DNA from 2 places in the Streptomyces sp. NPDC087215 genome. Region 2 is predicted to be linked to the other one. Evidence: riboswitches for the same ligand, from Rfam matches in the RefSeq annotation. Region 2 holds a riboswitch; the other holds the start of a gene.
The links. A riboswitch is a leader RNA that binds a small molecule or an ion and turns the genes downstream of it on or off. The one in region 2 is predicted to bind cobalamin.
Positions count from the first base shown of each region.

Region 1: it holds a riboswitch for cobalamin, as region 2 does, so the genes downstream of both, ACIO92_RS09050 (cobalamin biosynthesis protein) here and cobN (cobaltochelatase subunit CobN) in region 2, are expected to answer to the same signal.

Region 1 covers NZ_JBIUZD010000002.1:995,239-1,004,490, reverse strand. Annotated here, with positions in the region: gene ACIO92_RS09070 (hypothetical protein) at 1-141, opposite strand, end outside; gene ACIO92_RS09065 (hypothetical protein) at 242-1,369, opposite strand; gene ACIO92_RS09060 (inorganic phosphate transporter) at 1,744-3,018, shown strand; gene ACIO92_RS09055 (hypothetical protein) at 3,031-3,252, shown strand; cobalamin riboswitch at 3,378-3,520, shown strand; gene ACIO92_RS09050 (cobalamin biosynthesis protein) at 3,552-4,514, shown strand; gene ACIO92_RS09045 (cobyric acid synthase) at 4,511-6,019, shown strand; gene ACIO92_RS09040 (putative cobaltochelatase) at 6,132-8,300, shown strand; gene cobO (cob(I)yrinic acid a,c-diamide adenosyltransferase) at 8,300-8,908, shown strand; gene ACIO92_RS09030 (cobyrinate a,c-diamide synthase) at 8,902-9,252, shown strand, end outside.
Region 2 covers NZ_JBIUZD010000003.1:443,801-453,052, reverse strand. Annotated here, with positions in the region: gene ACIO92_RS11550 (ABC-F family ATP-binding cassette domain-containing protein) at 1-371, shown strand, start outside; gene cobN (cobaltochelatase subunit CobN) at 406-4,014, opposite strand; cobalamin riboswitch at 4,049-4,193, opposite strand; gene ACIO92_RS11540 (cobalamin biosynthesis protein CobG) at 4,266-5,495, shown strand; gene ACIO92_RS11535 (precorrin-8X methylmutase) at 5,492-6,145, shown strand; gene ACIO92_RS11530 (precorrin-2 C(20)-methyltransferase) at 6,142-7,644, shown strand; gene ACIO92_RS11525 (PA14 domain-containing protein) at 7,886-9,252, shown strand, end outside.

The DNA of each region.
Region 1 (9,252 bases), on a different contig from region 2:
CGGAGTGCCCTCGGGCGGCCTCGGCGCCGGCCGGGTGCGCCGGGTCGTCACGGCCCGTCGGGCAGTGGCCAGCGCCCGCGGGCGGACGAGTCGGAGTCTGGAGTTGCGCGCCAATGGTTCATCGGGCTTTCGAGACGTCACGGGGGCAGTCTTCCCGCTGACGGCCCGAAAGCCCAATCGGAATCGGCCACCCCGGCGCGGTGGACACGGACGGAGGAGGTCGGGGCCCGTCCCGCTCTCCTCAGAGGAGGGGGGTGAGGAAGCGGCGCAGGCCCTCCTCGTAGCGGACGGGGTCGGCGTTCCACAGGCAGGCGTGCGGGGCGCGCCGGACGGTCTGGAGGGTGACGAGGTCGGGGCGGCGGGCGGCCAGCTCGACGGAGGGTTCCCAGGGGGCGAGGGTGTCGTCGGGGCCGTGCAGCAGGAGGACGGGGACGCGCAGGGCGTCGGGGGCGACGGCGGCTTCGAGGAGGTCGCCGTGCGGGCCGGTCCTGCCCTGGGCGGCGCGGACGGCGAGCGGGATCAGCGGTCCGGGGACGTGCCGGGCGGCGGCGAGGTTGCGCAGGGTGGCCTCCCAGTCGAGGACCGGGGAGTCGAGGACGAGTCCGGCGATCCGGTCGCGGACGCCGGACTCGGCGGCGGCGCGCAGGGCCATCGTGGCGCCGGTCCCCCAGCCGTGCAGGACGACCTTGCCCGCGCCCCGGCGGACGGCGTAGCGGATGGCGGCGTCGACGTCGCGCCATTCGGAGGCGCCGAGGTGGGCGAGGCCGTCGGGGGAGGGGGGCGCGCCCTCGTCGCCCCGGTAGGCGGGGATCAGGACGGGGACCTTGCTCCGGTGGAAGAAGGGGAGGACGTTCAGCGGGTGCTCGCGGGTGGTGCCGAGGCCGTGCAGGGCGATGACCCAGGTGGTGCGGGGGGCGGCGGCCAGCCAGGCGGGCAGGGGTCCGAGTTCGCCGGGGATCTCGGTGTCCTCGTGGGGGATGCCGAGGGCGGAGGTCGGGGTGCCCCGGTGGAGCTGGGGGGTGAGGCGGACGCGGACGCCGGGGGCGACGACGCCGAGCTCGACCCGTTCCAGGCGCCGGACGACGGTGTCGGCGGTGTGCGGGACGCGGTCGAGGACGGGGCCGACGACGGCGTGCAGGCCGTGGCCCTCGATGCCGTAGGTGCCGGGGCGCAGTGAGGCGAGGCCCCGGGTGAGGGTGATCTGTCCGGGACCGGTGGCGTGCACGGTCAGTCGGGGTTCCCCGGGGAGGGGACGTCCGGACGGCGCCTTGAGGGCGGCGTCGCTGGCGTACCGGCCGGCCGCGACCGCGGCCGCGCCGACACCGAGCAGGGTGGTGACGGCCGCTGCCGTCGCTGTAGCCGGGCGCACGTTCCCAGTCTCGGCAGGGTGGCGGCGGGCTGCCACCGGACGGGGCCGGCCGGGGGTGCGGGGAGCGGGTCCGGGGGTCCCCCGGGGGAGTGACATGAGTCTCCTCAGGGGGGTCCCCCGGTCGGATGGTCCGGTCCGGGGAGCGGAACCGGGTGGCGGGGGTGGAACCGGGACAGGTCGTACGTGCCCGGTGTCGTCCGGGATTACCCGGGGTTGCGGGGTGACCGCATCGTGGACAGCGGGTGCTCCGGAGCCGTAAACGGAATCTGTTGACACCGGATAGAGACACCGTCGCGCCCTACCCAGTTCACCTTCCGTTCACCCAGGTTGCTTACGTTCGGCTGGCCACTGACGTCAAACGATTGCCTGGGTAAATGGAACACATCACGCTGCTGCTCGCCATTGTGGTCGTGACAGCTCTCGTGTTCGATTTCACGAACGGTTTCCACGACACCGCGAACGCGATGGCCACGACCATCTCGACCGGTGCGCTCAAGCCCAAGACGGCGGTGGCCATGTCCGCCGTGCTCAACCTCGTCGGCGCGTTCCTGTCCGTGGAGGTCGCCAAGACGATCTCCGGCGGGATCATCAACGAAGAGGGCATCAGAACAGAGGTGATCTTCGCCGCGCTGGTCGGCGCGATCCTGTGGAACCTGCTGACCTGGCTCCTGGGCCTGCCGTCCAGCTCCTCCCACGCCCTCTTCGGCGGCCTCATCGGCGCCGCGGTCATGTCGGCCGGCTGGTCGGCCGTGAACGGCTCCACGATCATCACCAAGGTGCTGATCCCGGCCATCGCCGCCCCGCTCGTCGCCGGTCTCGCCGCGATGCTGGCGACCCGTCTGACGTACAAGATCGGCGCGAAGACCGAGCAGAAGCACACCGCCAAGGGCTACCGGGTCGGCCAGATCGCCTCCGCCGGTCTCGTCTCCCTGGCCCACGGCACCAACGACGCGCAGAAGACGATGGGCATCATCACCCTCGCGCTGGTCACCCAGGGCGTCGTCGCCCCCGGTGCCAACCCGCCCTTCTGGGTCATCGTCTCCGCCGGTGTCGCCATCGCCCTCGGCACCTACCTCGGCGGCTGGCGCATCATCCGCACCATGGGCAAGGGCCTCACCGACCTCCAGCCGCAGCAGGGCTTCACCGCCCAGACCAGCGCCGCGACGGTCATCCTGGCCTCCTCGCACCTCGGCTTCTCCCTCTCCACCACCCAGTCCTGCTCGGGTGCCGTGATGGGTGCCGGTCTCGGCCGCAAGGGCGGTGTCGTCCGCTGGTCGACCGCGACCCGGATGTTCGTCGCCTGGGGCCTGACCCTGCCCGCCGCGGGTCTGGTCGGCGCCGGTGCCGAGTTCCTCACCAAGCAGGGCCCCTGGGGCATCGCCGCCACCGCGGCCGTCCTGATCGGCGGCTCGGCCTACATCTGGGTGCTGTCCCGCCGCAAGCCGGTCGACCACCACAACGTCAACGAGGTCGAGTCCGACGCCCCGGCGGAGCCCGCGGGCGTGGTGACCACCGCGATGGCCGCCGTCACCCCGCCGCCCCCGGCCGGCTCCTTCGCCGCCGTCACGGACGCGGACCTGAAGGCGACCATCCCGGCCCCGGCCCCCATCGACCCGTCCGCTCCCCCGGCCTCCGCCGCAGCGGTGTAAGGAACGAACGACATGAAGATCGACTGGGCGGCCCTCGGCTCCGTGTTCGGAGTCAGCCTCGTGGCCACTCTCGCCCTCGTGGGCCTCTTCACCCTCGGCATCGTCGGCCTCTCCAAGCAGGAGCAGGCCGCCGCGCGGGGCGGCTCCGCCGTCCTGGCCCGCACCGGCGCCTACGCCTGCTTCGCCCTGTGCGTCGCGGCCGTGTCGTACGGCATCTACCTGATCGTCGCCTGACGGTCCACCCCCCGGAGGCCGGGTGGCCGCACCTCGTGTGCGGTCACCCGGCCTCCGTGCGCGTCCGGGCCCTGTCTGTGGTGCTCCGCACAGTGCCCCGCCGCAGGTCAACGGTGAGTTGACGGCTGTTCTCGGGGCGTGGTGGACTGCCGGGGCCAAGACGGCGGCAGAAGAGGAAGTCCGGTGCGAATCCGGCGCGGTCCCGCCACTGTGACCGGATCCGAGGGTCCGGGAGCCAGGAACTCTCGCCGCCGGTGACGTCGATCCAGGGCGCGGACCCTGAGTGAGGACGGAGCGCCATGCCCGGCCGCCCCAGTACCACCGGTGTGTTCGCGTGCGGCACCGCCGCCGGTCTCGCCGTGGACCTGCTCGTCGGCGACCCCCGGAGGGGCCATCCCGTCGCCGCGTTCGGCCGGGCCGCCGCCGCCGTCGAGGACCGCCTCCACCACGACCACCGGGGCTGGGGCACGCTGCACACCGCCGTCTGCGCCGGAACCGCCGCGGCCCTGGGCGCCCTCGCCGCGCGGACCGTGCGCGACCGGCCGTCCGCCGCCGTCGCCCTCACCGCCGTCTCCGTCTGGGCCGTCGTCGGCGGGACGACCCTGGGCCGGGAGGCCCGCGCGATCGGCGGGGCGCTGGCCGCCGGGGACCTGGAGGCGGCCCGGGAGCGGCTGCCGCACCTGTGCGGGCGCGACCCGCAGTCCCTGGACGGGCCCGCGATGGCCCGCGCGGTCGTCGAGTCCGTCGCCGAGAACACCTCCGACGCCGTGGTCGGCGCCCTGTTCTGGGGCGCGGTCGCGGGCGTGCCGGGGCTCCTCGGCTTCCGGGCCGTCAACACCCTGGACGCGATGGTCGGCCACAAGTCCGCGCGGCACCGGCGCTTCGGCTGGGCCTCGGCCCGGCTCGACGACCTCGCGGGCTGGCCCGGCGCCCGGCTGACGGCCGCCCTCGCGACCGTCGCGGGCGGGGACCCGCGCGGGTCCGTACGGGCCTGGCGGGCGGACGCGGCGCGCCACCCCAGCCCCAACGCGGGCCCCGTCGAGGCGTCCTTCGCGGGCGCGCTCGGCGTCCGGCTCGGCGGCACCCTCGCGTACGGCGGCCGGGTCGAGCACCGGCCGGTGCTCAACGCGACGGGCCGGGCCGTCGAGGTGCCCGACATCGAACGGGCGGTCCGGCTGTCCCGCCGGGTCACCGCGCTCACCCTGGCCGTCTGCGTGGGCGGCCGGATACTGACCGACACCGTGAAGCGGAGGACGAAGTGAGGGGTGGGGGGCTGCTGGTCGCCGGTACGACGTCCGACGCCGGGAAGAGCGTCGTGACGGCCGGGATCTGCCGCTGGCTGGTCCGCGCGGGCCTGAAGGTGGCGCCGTTCAAGGGGCAGAACATGTCCCTGAACTCCTTCGTGACCCGCGAGGGCGCCGAGATAGGCCGGGCCCAGGCCATGCAGGCGCAGGCCGCCCGGGTGGAGCCGACGGCGCTGATGAACCCGGTGCTCCTCAAGCCGGGCGGCGACCGCTCCAGCCAGGTCGTCCTGATGGGCCGGCCGGTGGGTGAGATGAGCGCCCGGGGCTACCACGGCGGACGGCAGAAGGAGCTGTTCGAACCGGTGATGGCCTGCCTGGAGGAGCTGCGGAGCAGCTACGACGCGGTGATCTGCGAGGGCGCGGGCAGCCCCGCCGAGATCAACCTGCGGCGCACCGACATCGTCAACATGGGGGTCGCGCGGGCCGCGCGGCTGCCCGTCGTGGTCGTCGGCGACATCGACAGGGGCGGGGTCTTCGCCCAGTTCTTCGGCACGACGGCGCTGCTGGCCCCCGAGGACCAGGAACTGGTCGCCGGATACCTGGTGAACAAGTTCCGGGGCGATGTGAGCCTCCTCGAACCGGGCCTCGACATGCTGCACGGGCTGACCGGCCGCCGCACCTTCGGCGTCCTGCCGTACGCGCACGGCCTCGGCATCGACGAGGAGGACGGGCTGCGCGTCTCGCTGCGCGGCACGGTCCGCGAGTCGGTCGTCGCCCCGCCGGTCGGCGCGGACGTGCTGCGGGTCGCCGTCTGCGCCGTACCGCTGATGTCCAACTTCACGGACGTGGACGCGCTGGCGGCCGAGCCGGGCGTCGTCGTCCGGTTCGTCGACCGGCCCGAGGAACTCGTCGACGCGGACCTCGTCGTCGTGCCCGGCACCCGGGGCACGGTCCGGGCGCTGGCCTGGCTGCGCGAGCGGGGACTCGCCGACGCCCTCGTCCGGCGCGCGGCCGAGGGCCGTCCGGTGCTGGGGATCTGCGGCGGCTTCCAGGTCCTCGGCGAGCACATCGACGACGAGGTCGAGTCGAGGGCGGGGGCCGTCGCCGGGCTCGGGCTGCTGCCCGTACGGGTCCGCTTCGCCCGCGAGAAGACCCTCGCCCGGCCGTCCGGCGAGGCCCTCGGGGAACGGGTCGAGGGGTACGAGATCCACCACGGCGTCGCCGAGGTGCTGGGCGGCGAGACGTTCCTCGACGGATGCCGGGCGGGGTCCGTGTGGGGCACCCACTGGCACGGCTCGCTGGAGAGCGACGGTTTCCGGCGCGCGTTCCTGCGGGAGGTCGCCGCGGCGGCCGGGCGCCGCTTCGTCCCGGCGCCGGACACCTCGTTCGCGGCGCTCCGCGAGGAGCAGCTCGACCGGCTCGGCGACCTGATCGAGGAACACGCGGACACCGACGCGCTGCTGCGGCTGATCGAGGACGGTCCGCCGCCCGGCCTGCCGTTCGTACCGCCGGGAGCGCCGTGAGCGCGGGAGGGCCGCCGGGCGCGGGCGCCCGTACGGCCGTCCCCGCCGGCACCGGAAGCGCGGGGTCCCGGACGGGACGCCCGTGGAGCGAACTCGACGAAAGGACCGGCCGATGAACGCCCGGTATCCGTTCACCGCCGTCGTCGGCATGGACGACCTGCGGCTCGCGCTGCTGCTCAACGCCGTCAGCCCGGCCGTGGGCGGGGTGCTGGTCCGGGGCGAGAAGGGGACCGCGAAGTCCACCGCCGTCCGGGCGCTCGCCGAACTGCTGCCGCCGGTGCCGGTCGTCGCGGGCTGCCGGTTCAGCTGCGACCCGGCCTCGCCCGACCCGGGCTGCCCCGACGGCCCGCACGACACCGCCCCGGCGGCGGAGCGGCCCGCGCGGATGGTCGAGCTGCCCGTCGGCGCCTCCGAGGACCGGCTCGTCGGCGCCCTCGACTTCGAGAAGGCGCTCGCCGAGGGCGTGAAGGCCTTCGAGCCGGGGCTGCTCGCCGCCGCGCACCGGGGCATCCTGTACGTCGACGAGGTCAACCTGCTGAGCGACCACCTCATCGACCACCTGCTCGACGCCGCCGCCATGGGCTCCTCGCACGTGGAGCGCGAGGGCGTCTCCGTGCGGCACGCCGCCCGCTTCCTGCTCGTCGGGACGATGAACCCCGAGGAGGGCGAGCTGCGGCCGCAGCTGCTCGACCGCTTCGGCCTCACCGTGGAGGTCGCGGCCTCCCGGGAGCCCGCGCAGCGGGTGGAGGTGGTGCGGCGGCGGCTCGCGTTCGAGGACGACCCGGCCGCGTTCGCCGCGCGCTGGGCCGACGAGGAGTCCGCGCTGCGGGCCCGGATCGTCGCCGCCCGCGAACGGCTGCCGCAGGTGGTCCTCGGGGACGCGGCACTGCTCCAGATCGCCGCGACCTGCGCCGCGTTCGAGGTGGACGGGATGCGCGCCGACATCGTGATGGCCCGGACCGCGACCGCGCTCGCCGCGTGGGCGGACCGGACCGAGGTGGACTCGCAGGACGTACGGCAGGCGGCGCTCCTCGCGCTGCCCCACCGTCGCCGCCGCAACCCCTTCGACGCGCCCGGTCTCGACGAGGACAAGCTCGACGAGACCCTGGAGCGCTTCAAGGGCGAGGAACCCCAGGGGGACCCGGACGACGAGCCCGAGCCGGACGGTCCGGGCGACGGCGGCCCGGACGGCGGCCCCGGCGGGGGCGTACCGCCGCAGGGCGAGGGGCCGGACACGGTGCCGGACGCCCCGGCGGACGGCGCGGGGCCGGAGGCCCCCGGCCCCGGCGCGCCCGGCGCGCCCGCTGCCGACTCCCCCGCGTCCGCTCCGGAGCCCGCCGCGCGGGACACCGGCGCGGGCTCGGATGCGGGCTCGGATGCGGGCTCGGGCTCGGGTGAGCGCGCCGCCGTCGCCGCCGCGGAGCCGTTCCGTACGAAGGTGCTCAGCGTGCCCGGTCTCGGCGAGGGCGCGGCCGGGCGCCGGTCCCGGGCACGGACCGAGCAGGGCCGCACCACCGGCTCCGTACGCCCCCGGGGGGCGCTGACCAAGCTGCATCTGACGGCGACCGTACGGGCCGCAGCGCCGCACCAGCGGGCGCGCGGCCGGAGCGGGCCCGGACTCGTGCTGCGCCGGGACGACCTGCGGCAGGCGACACGGGAGGGACGGGAGGGGAACCTGGTGCTGTTCGCCGTGGACGCCTCCGGTTCGATGGCGGCGCGGCGCCGGATGAGCGCGGTCAAGGGCGCCGTCCTCTCCCTGCTGCTCGACGCCTACCAGCGGCGCGACAAGGTCGGTCTGGTCACCTTCCGGGGCCGGGACGCCGCGCTCGCGCTGCCGCCGACCTCGTCCGTGGACGCCGCCGCCGCCCGGCTCGAACAGCTTCCGACGGGCGGCAGGACCCCGCTGTCTGCGGGGCTCCTCAAGGCCCACGACGTGCTGCGGATCGAACGGCTGCGGGACCCCTCGCGCCGCCCGCTGCTCGTCGTCGTGACCGACGGCCGGGCGACCGGCGGCGGCGCCGACCCGGTGGCGCTCGCGGCCCGCGCGGCCCGGCTGCACGCCGCCGAGGGCATCGCGTCGGTCGTCGTGGACTGCGAGACGGGACCAGTGCGGCTCGGGCTGGCCCGGGAACTCGCCCGCGAACTCGGCGGCACCGCCGTCACCCTGGAGGAGCTGCGCGCCGACGCTATCGCCGGGCTCGTCAGGGACGTACAGGCGGCGCGTCCGGCCCGCGCGGGGCACTCAGGACAGACCGCACACACCACCAGGAGGGCCGCTTAATGCCGCAGGGACAGCCGACCGTCGTTCCCGACGACGGTCTCACCACCCGTCAGCGCCGCAACCGGGCCCTGGTGATGGTGCACACCGGCGTCGGCAAGGGGAAGTCGACCGCCGCGTTCGGCATGGCGCTGCGCGCCTGGAACCAGGGCTGGCCGGTCGGGGTGTTCCAGTTCGTGAAGTCCGCCAAGTGGAAGGTCGGCGAGGAGAACGCCCTGAAGGCGCTCGGCGAGACCGGCAAGGGCGGCACCGTCACCTGGAACAAGATGGGCGAGGGCTGGTCCTGGATCCAGCGGGAGACCGCCGAGGGCGAGCAGACCCACGAGGAGAAGGCCCGCGAGGGCTGGGAGCAGGTCAAGAGGGACCTCGCCGAGGAGACGTACAAGTTCTACGTCCTCGACGAGTTCGCCTATCTGCTGCACTGGGGCTGGATCGACGTCCAGGAGGTCGTCGAGGTGCTGCGGGACCGTCCCGGGCAGCAGTACGTCGTCATCACCGGCCGCAACGCCCCGGCGGAGCTGGTGGACTTCGCGGACCTCGTCACCGACATGTCCAAGGTCAAGCACCCGATGGACGCCGGGCAGAAGGGCCAGCGGGGCATCGAGTGGTAGCACGTCTCGTCATCGCCGCGCCCTCCTCGGGCGCGGGCAAGACCACGGTCGCGACCGGTCTGATGGCCGCGTTCGCCGGCCGTGGCCTGGCCGTCTCCCCGCACAAGGTCGGCCCCGACTACATCGATCCCGGCTACCACGCCCTGGCGACCGGCCGCCCCGGACGCAACCTCGACTCCTACATGTGCGGTACGGGGCTGGTCGCGCCGCTCTTCGCGCACGGGGCGCGCGGCTGCGACCTGGCCGTGGTCGAAGGGGTCATGGGCCTCTACGACGGGGCCGCCGACCAGGGCGAACTGGCCTCCACCGCGCAGGTGTCGAAGCTTCTGAAGGCGCCCGTGGTG
Region 2 (9,252 bases):
TGCTCCGGCAGGAGACGGACCCGCCCACCGATCCCCGTACGGTGGGCGAGTCCTTCGGGGAGGACCGTACGGACGCACTGCTCGCCCTCGGCCTGTTCTCCGCCCGCGACCTGACGACCCCGGTCCGGGACCTGTCCACCGGGCAGCGCCGGAAGCTGGAACTGGCCCGGCTCGTCACCGGACCCGTCGACCTGCTCCTCCTCGACGAGCCGACCAACCATCTGGCCCCGGCGCTCGTGGAGGAGCTGGAGGCCGCGCTCGTCCCCTACCGGGGCACGCTGGTCGTCGTCAGCCACGACCGGCGGCTGCGGGCGGGCTTCCGGGGCCGGGTCCTCGAACTGGCCCCGGCGACGGCCCCGTTGCCCGTCTAGACCGGGGCCGGCAGGCCCCGCCCGGCACCGTCGGCTACGCGTCGGACGCGCCCTCCAGGTCGCCCTCCGTCTCCAGGAAGACCTGGCGCAGGGCGGCCAGGGTCTGCGCGTCCGGCTTCTCCCACATGCCGCGCGACTCGGCTTCGAGGAGGCGCTCCGCGATGCCGTGCAGGGCCCACGGGTTGGCCTCCTTCAGGAAGGCCTGGTTCGTCGGGTCGAGGACGTACTCCTGGGCGAGCTTGTCGTACATCCAGTCCGCGACCACGCCCGTCGTGGCGTCGTACCCGAAGAGGTAGTCGACGGTCGCCGCCAGCTCGAACGCGCCCTTGTAGCCGTGGCGGCGCATCGCCTCGATCCAGCGCGGGTTGACCACCCGCGCCCGGAACACCCGGGACGTCTCCTCGACGAGCGTGCGGGTGCGGACCGTCTCCGGGCGGGTCGAGTCCCCGATGTACGCCTCCGGGGCGGTGCCCTTGAGCGCGCGGACGGTCGCCACCATGCCGCCGTGGTACTGGAAGTAGTCGTCGGAGTCCGCGATGTCGTGCTCACGGGTGTCCGTGTTCTTCGCGGCCACCGCGATCCGCTTGTACGCGGTCTCCATCTCGGCCCGCGCCGGGCGCCCTTCGAGACCGCGCCCGTACGCGTACCCGCCCCACACCGTGTACACCTCGGCGAGGTCGGCGTCCGTGCGCCAGTCGCGGGAGTCGATCAGCTGGAGGATGCCCGCGCCGTACGTGCCCGGCCGGGAGCCGAAGATACGGGTGGTGGCGCGCCGCTCGTCGCCGTGCTCCGCGAGGTCGGCCTGGGTGTGCGCCCGGACGTGGTTGTCCTCGGCGGACTCGCCCTCAAGACCCGCGACCAGCCGTACGGCGTCGTCGAGGAGCCCGATGACGTGCGGGAACGCGTCCCGGAAGAAGCCGGAGATGCGCAGGGTGACATCGACGCGGGGGCGGCCCAGCTCGGCCAGCGGGATCGGTTCGAGACCGTTCACCCGGCGGGACGCCTCGTCCCACAGGGGCCGGACGCCCAGCAGGGCCAGCGCCTCGGCCACGTCGTCGCCCGAGGTGCGCATCGCGCTCGTGCCCCACAGGGAGAGGCCCACCGAGGTCGGCCAGGAGCCGTTGTCGGTGCGGTAGCGCTCCAGGAGCGAGTCCGCGAGCGCCTGCCCGGTCTCCCAGGCCAGCCGGGACGGTACGGCCTTCGGGTCGACCGAGTAGAAGTTGCGGCCGGTCGGCAGGACGTTGACCAGACCGCGCAGCGGCGAACCGGAGGGACCGGCCGGGACGAAGCCGCCGTCCAGGGCGTGCACGGCGTGCGTGAGTTCGTCGGTGGTGGCGGCGAGCCTCGGCACGACCTGCTCACAGGCGAACCGCAGCACCGCGTGCACCTCGGGGCCGTACGCGGCGGCCACCGGGGCGACCGCGTCCACGGACCAGTCCGCCGCCTCCATCGCCTCGACCAGCTCGCGGGCCTTCGCCTCCGCCTCGTCGGCGGTGGTCCGGGTCGCGGCCGACTCGTCCAGGCCCAGCGCCTCCCGCAGACCGGGCAGCGCCTGCGTACCGCCCCAGATCTGCCGGGCCCGCAGGATGGACAGGACCAGGTTGACCCGGGCCTCACCGGCCGGGGCGCCGCCCAGGACGTGCAGACCGTCCCGGATCTGGGCGTCCTTGACCTCGCACAGCCAGCCGTCGACGTGCAGCAGGAAGTCGTCGAAGCCGTCGTCCCCCGGACGCTCCTCCAGACCGAGGTCGTGGTCGAGCCGGGCCGCCTGGATCAGCGTCCAGATCTGGGCGCGGATCGCGGGCAGCTTCGCCGGGTCCATGGAGGAGATCTGCGCGTACTCGTCGAGGAGCTGCTCCAGGCGCGCGATGTCGCCGTAGGAGTCGGCGCGGGCCATCGGCGGCACCAGGTGGTCGACGAGCGTGGCGTGGGCGCGCCGCTTGGCCTGGGTGCCCTCGCCGGGGTCGTTGACGAGGAACGGGTAGACCAGCGGCAGGTCCCCGAGGGCCGCGTCGGGGCCGCAGGCGGCGGACAGGCCCGCGTTCTTGCCGGGCAGCCACTCCAGGTTGCCGTGCTTGCCCAGGTGGACCATGGCGTCGGCGCCGAAGCCGCCGTCGTCCGCGCGGGCCGCGATCCACCGGTACGCCGCCAGGTAGTGGTGCGACGGCGGCAGGTCCGGGTCGTGGTAGATCGCGATCGGGTTCTCGCCGAAGCCGCGCGGCGGCTGGATCAGGACCAGGAGGTTCCCGCGCCGCAGCGCGGCGAGGACGATGTCGCCCTCCGGGTTCCGGGAGCGGTCGAGGAACATCTCGCCGGGGGCGGGCCCCCAGTGCTCCTCGACGCGCTCGCGCAGCCCGGCGGGGAGCTCCGCGTACCACCGCCGGTAGTCGGCGGCCGGGATGCGGACCGGGTTCTTCGCCAGTTGCTCCTCGGTCAGCCAGTCCTGGTCGTGGCCGCCCGCCTCGATGAGGGCGTAGATCAGCTCGTCGCCGTCGCCGGAGACCAGACCGGGCAGCTCGTCGGCGGGCCCGAAGTCGTACCCCTCGGCGATCAGCCGGCGCAGCAGGGAGACGGCGGAGGCGGGGGTGTCGAGGCCGACCGCGTTGCCGATGCGGGAGTGCTTCGTCGGGTACGCGGAGAGGACGAGCGCCAGCCTCTTGTCGGCGTTCGGGATGTGCCGCAGGCGGGCGTGCCGCACGGCGGTCCCGGCGACCCGGGCCGCCCGCTCGGGGTCGGCGACGTACGCGGGCAGCCCGTCCTCGTCGATCTCCTTGAAGGAGAACGGGACGGTGATGAGCCGCCCGTCGAACTCGGGGACGGCGACCTGGCTCGCCGCGTCCAGCGGCGACAGGCCCTCGTCGCTCTCCTCCCACGCGGCCCGCGAGGAGGTCAGGCAGAGCGCCTGGAGGATCGGCACGTCGAGCCCGGCCAGCGCGCCCGCGTCCCAGGCCTCCTCGTCGCCGCCCGCCTGCGCCTCGGCGGGCTTGGTGCCGCCCGCCGCGAGGACCGTGGTGACGATCGCGTCGGCGGCGCGCAGCCGGTCGAGCAGCTCCGGCTCGGGGGCCCGCAGGGACGCCACGTACAGCGGGAGGGCCTGGGCGCCCGCGTCCTCGACCGCCGCGCACAGGGCCTCGACGAAGCCGGTGTTCCCGCTCATGTGGTGGGCGCGGTAGTAGAGCACGGCGACGGTCGGGCCGTCCGTCGTGCGGGCGGTCCGCTCCAGCGGGCCCCAGGTGGGGGCGGCGGCCGGGGACTCGAAGCCGTGGCCGGTGAGCAGGACGGTGTCGGAGAGGAAGCGGGCCAGCTGTTCCAGGTTCGCCGGGCCGCCGTGCGCGAGATAGGCGTGGGCCTCGGTGGCGACGCCGACGGGGACGGTGGACGCCTCCATCAGCTGGGCGTCGGGGGCCTGTTCGCCGCTGAGGACGACCACCGGCAGTCCGGCGGCGCGGACCGCGTCCAGGCCCTCCTGCCAGGAGCGGAGCCCGCCCAGGAGACGGACGACGACGAGGTCGGTGCCGTCCAGGAGGCCGGGCAGATCGGCCAGGGGGAGCCGGGCGGGGTTGGCGAAGCGGTACTCCACCGGTCCGCCGGCCGCGCGGGCACTGAGCAGGTCGGTGTCGGAGTGCGACAGCAGCAGGAGCATGGCTACGCAGGCCTTCCTCGGGGTGGTCCGCGCCCCGGGTGGTCGTGTGGACGGCGGGAGTTCCTGGCTCACCTGCCCGGTGGTGCCGGACCGGCTCACAGTGGCGGGACCGCGCCGGAATCGCACCGGGCTTCCTCCCCGGGGTCCTGGGACCCCATGCCGTCTGCATAGTAGAACGTGCCGTCGGCGGGCCGGGGCCGCCGTCGCAGTCGTCCGGATCACACCCGCGAGCCGTCCGGTCCCCCGTCGGTATGCTCGCCGCCATGCCGCCCACCCCGCTCCCGCCGTCCGCGCCCCGCACCCGGGACCGCGGCGACGCGTGCCCGGGAGCGCTGCGCCCGCACTCCGCCGACGACGGCGGGCTCGCCCGACTCCGGCTTCCCGGAGGCCGTCTGACCGCCCCTCAGGTGGAGGTCCTGGCGGCGGCGGCGGAGGAGCTGGGCGACGGACGGATCAGTGTCACCTCGCGCGGCAACGCGGAACTGCGCGGCCTCCCGGACGACTGCGGGGCCGCGCTCGCCGACCGGCTCGCCCCGGCGGGCCTGCTGCCCTCCCCCCGGCACGAACGCGTCCGCAACATCGTCGCCTCGCCCACCGCGGGACTCGACGGACTCGGCCACGGCGACGCGCAGTTGTGGGCCCGCGCGCTGGACGGCGCCCTGTGCGCCGAGCCCCGGGCGGCGGCGCTCTCGGGCCGGTTCCTGTTCGTCCTGGACGACGGGCGCGGGGACGTCGCCGGACTCGGCGGCGATGTGACCTTGGTCGCAGCGCCCGGCGGCACCGCCCTGCTGCGGCTGGGCCCGCTGGCCTTCAGAACCGGGGCCGCCGACGCCGTCCCGGCGGCCCTGGCCGCCGCCCTCGCCTTCCTCGACGCCGCCGACGCCGCCGGGACCGGGGCCTGGCGCCCCCGGGAACTGCCCGGGGCGCACGTACCGGACTGGGCCGGGGCACTGGCCCGCGCCGGGATCGCGGCCGAGCCCGTCTCCGTACCCCCGCCGCCGGTGTCACCGCCGCCCCCGCCGGGCGAACTGCCCGGCGGCACCCCGCACGTCCTCGCCCCGCTGGGCAGGCTGACCGCCGCCCAGCTGCGGGCCCTGCTGCCCGCCGACGAGGTCCGGCTCACGCCCTGGCGCGGAGCGGTCGTCGTCGGCGCGGGCCCCGGCAGGCTGCCCGCGCTCGCCGCGCACGGCCTGATCACCCGGCCCGACGCGCCCGGCACCGGCGTCACCGTCTGCACCGGGCGGCCCGGCTGCGCCAAGTCCCTCGCCGATGTGCGGGCCGACGCGCTCGCCGCGCCCCCGGGCCCGCTGCCGGTGCACTACTCCGGCTGCGCGCGCCGCTGCGGGCACCCCCACGGCGCCCGTACCGAAGTCGTCGCCACCGGTGACGACGGCTACCTGGTGGACGACGTCCCCACCCCCCGCGCCGCCCTGTCCGAGGCGGTCGCGGCGGCCCGCAACCCGGCGACCCACACGAGATGAGCGAGAGCACCACGATGTTCGACTACGAGAAGGACGGGGCGGAGATCTACCGCCGGTCCTTTGCCACGATCCGCGCCGAGGCGGACCTCTCGGGCCTGCCCGCCGACATCGCCCAGGTCGCGGTCCGCATGATCCACGCCTGCGGGATGACCGACCTCGTCCAGGACATCGCGTACTCCCCCGGCGTCGTCACCCGGGCCCGCGCCGCGCTGCGCGCCGGGGCGCCGATCCTCTGCGACGCCCAGATGGTCGCCAGCGGCGTCACCCGCAAGCGGCTGCCCGCCGACAACGAGGTGATCTGCGCGCTCTCCGACCCGGCCGTGCCGGGCCTCGCCGCCGAACTGGGCACCACCCGCTCCGCCGCCGCCCTCGAACTGTGGCGGGACCGCCTCGAAGGCTCCGTCGTCGCCATCGGCAACGCGCCCACCGCCCTCTTCCACCTCCTGGAGATGGTCGCGAAGGGCGGGCCCCGGCCCGCCGCCGTCCTCGGCATACCCGTCGGCTTCATCGGCGCCGCCGAGTCCAAGGACGCCCTCGCCGCCCAGGACCTCGGCCTCGAATACCTCGTCGTCCGGGGCAGGCGCGGCGGCAGCGCCATGACGGCCGCCGCCCTCAACGCCCTCGCCCACGAAGCGGAGATCCAGGCATGAGCACCGCACCGCGCACCCCGGGCAGGCTGTACGGGGTCGGGCTGGGGCCCGGCGACCCGGAGCTGATGACGCTGGCCGCCGTGAGGGCCATCGGGGACGCCGACGTCGTCGCCTACCACTCGGCCCGCCACGGCCGGTCCATCGCCCGCTCCATCGCCGCCGCGCACCTGCGCGAGGACCACGTCGAGGAGCGGCTGATGTACCCGCTCACCGTGGAGACCACCGACCACCCCGGCGGCTACCGGGGCGCCCTGGACGACTTCTACGAGGAGGCCGCCGCCCGGCTCGCCGCCCACCTCGACGCGGGCCGCACCGTCGCCGTGCTCGCCGAGGGCGACCCCCTCTTCTACGGCTCCTACCAGCACATGCACAAGCGGCTCGCGGACCGCTACGACACCACCGTCATCCCCGGCGTCACCTCGGTCAGCGCCGCCGCCGCCCGGCTCGGCGAGCCGCTGTGCGAGGCCGAGGAAGTCCTCACGATCATCCCCGGCACCCTCCCCGAGGACGAGCTGACGGCCCGGCTCGCGGGCACCGACTCGGCGGTCGTGATGAAGCTCGGCCGCACCTTCCCCACCGTCCGGCGGGCCCTGGAGCGGGCCGGACGGCTCGACGACGCCCGGTACGTGGAGCGCGCCTTCATGCCCGGCGAGCGCACCGGCGACCTCGCCGACGTCGACCCCGGCACCGTCCCCTACTTCTCGGTGGCCGTCCTGCCCTCCCGGGTCGACGCCGTGCCCCCCGTACGGGACCGGGGCGAGGTCGTCGTCGTCGGCACCGGCCCCGCCGGAGCGCCCTGGCTCACCCCCGAGTCGCGCGGCGCCCTCGTCAACGCCGACGTCCTCGTCGGCTACACCACCTACCTGGCCCGGGTGCCGGTGCTGCGCCCCGGGCAGATCCGGCACGGCTCCGACAACAAGGCCGAGTCCGAGCGCGCCGAGTTCGCCCTCGACCTGGCCCGCCGGGGCCACCGGGTCGCGGTCGTCTCCGGCGGCGACCCGGGCGTCTTCGCGATGGCCACCGCCGTCCTGGAGGTCGCCTGCGAACCGGCCTACGCCGACGTGCCCGTACGGGTCCTCCCGGGGGTGACAGCCGCCAACGCGGCCGCCGCCGCCGCGGGCGCGCCCCTCGGCCACGACTACGCGACGATCTCCCTGTCGGACCGGCTCAAGCCCTGGGAGGTCATCGAGGCGCGGCTGCGCGCCGCCGCGGAGGCCGACCTGGTCATCGCCCTCTACAACCCGGGCTCGAAGTCCCGTACGCACCAGGTGGCCGCCGCCCGCGAACTGCTGCTGGCGCTGCGCGCCCCGGAGACCCCGGTGGTCGTCGCCCGGGACGTCGGCGGGCCGGAGCAGTCGGTGCGGGTGGTGACCCTGGAGACCCTGGAGCCGTCCGAGGTCGACATGCGGACCCTGCTCCTGATCGGCTCCTCGCAGACCCGCGCGGTGGAACGCGCGGACGGCCGCACGATCGCCTGGACTCCCCGCCGGTACGGGTGACATCCCGGGCGCTCCCCCACCGGACCGGGGGAGCGCCCGGACCGGGCCTCCGCAGAGGCCCGGGAAGGCGTCCCGGACCGGACCGGGAAGGCGTCCCGGCGCTCAAACCCCTGTCGCCTCAAGGGAAAGGGACGGTAAAGTCGCGGGGCGACGGCGGTGGACCGGCCCCACCCGCACCGCCCGTCGACTTCCCCCCGCGCCATCTGTCTCCCGTAGGTCCGGAAAGGGCCCCTTCTTCGTGATGACTCGTCACCGGCTGAGCGCACTGGCCACCTCGGCCGCCCTCGCCGCGTCCGGCGGCCTGCTCGCCGCCGCCCCGGCCACCGCCGCCGTCAGCTGCGCGTCCCCCGTGTGGACGGCGCAGTACTACGCCAACCCCACCTTCAGCGGCGCCCCGAAGCTGACCGCCTGCGACAGCGCGATCGCCGAGAACTACGGCCTCGGCGACCCCGCGGGCGTCACCCTGCCCAAGGACAACTTCTCCGTCCGCTGGTCGCTCACCCGCGACTTCGGCTCCGGCGGCCCGTTCACCTTCACCGCCGAGGCGCAGGACGGCATCCGCGTCTACCTCGACGGCGTCCGCAGGACCGATCTGTGGCGGAACGTCTCCACCACCCAGAAGAAGGCCGTCGCCGTCACCGTCCCGGCCGGACGGCACACGATCCGCGTGGACTACGCCCACTGGACCGGCGCCGCCAACGTCAGGTTCGGCTACACCCCGAACACCTCGGCGACGGTCGACCGGGTCAGGCCGCTCGCACCGGCAGGCGCGTCCGCCGCCTACGACCGGACCCTCAACCGGGTCACCCTGAAGTGGGCGGCCAACAAGGAGATGGACCACGCCGGTTACCGCCTCTACCGGCGGGCCGCCACCACCACGGTGTGGACCAGGGTCAGCAGCCCCACCACCCTGATCACCGCCACCTCGTACGTCAACTCCCCGCCCGCCACCGGGGAGAAGTTCCTCTACGAGCTGCGGGCCGTCGACCGGGCGGGCAACGAGTCCCCGGGCGGCGCCGACCTCACCGTCACCACCGTCGACCGCACCGCCCCCGCCGCCCCGGCCGGGCTCACCGCGGCCGACGCGCGCGGCGGCGTCACCCTCGGCTGGCGGCCCGTCGCGGGCGCCACCCGCTACACCGTGCACCGGCGCGCGGGCACCGACCCGGCGGCCCCCGTCGTCCAGGTCGCCACCGGGCTCACCGCCCCCTCGTGGACCGACACCGCCGTCACCGAGAAGACCGGCTACGGCTACTGGGTGTCGGCCGTCGACGCCGCCGGGAACACCTCCGGCCGCACCGCCGTCAGCACCGTCCACGGCGACTTCGCCCCGGGCGCGCCCACCGGGCTGACCGCCGAGTACGCCGACCCCGCCCGCGCCGCCTTCCTGGAGTGGTCCGCGCCCGCCGACCGGGACGTGGCCTCCTACCGGGTCTACCGCGACGGCGTCCTGTGGAACACCGTCACCGCCCGGACCTCCACCGACCGCTCGGCCCGCTACGGCTCGACGTACCGGTACACGGTGACCGCCGTCGACACGGCGGGCCACGAGTCGGCCCCCTCGGCGCCGTTCACCCTCACCACCCCGGGCGACCTGGTCGCCCCGGC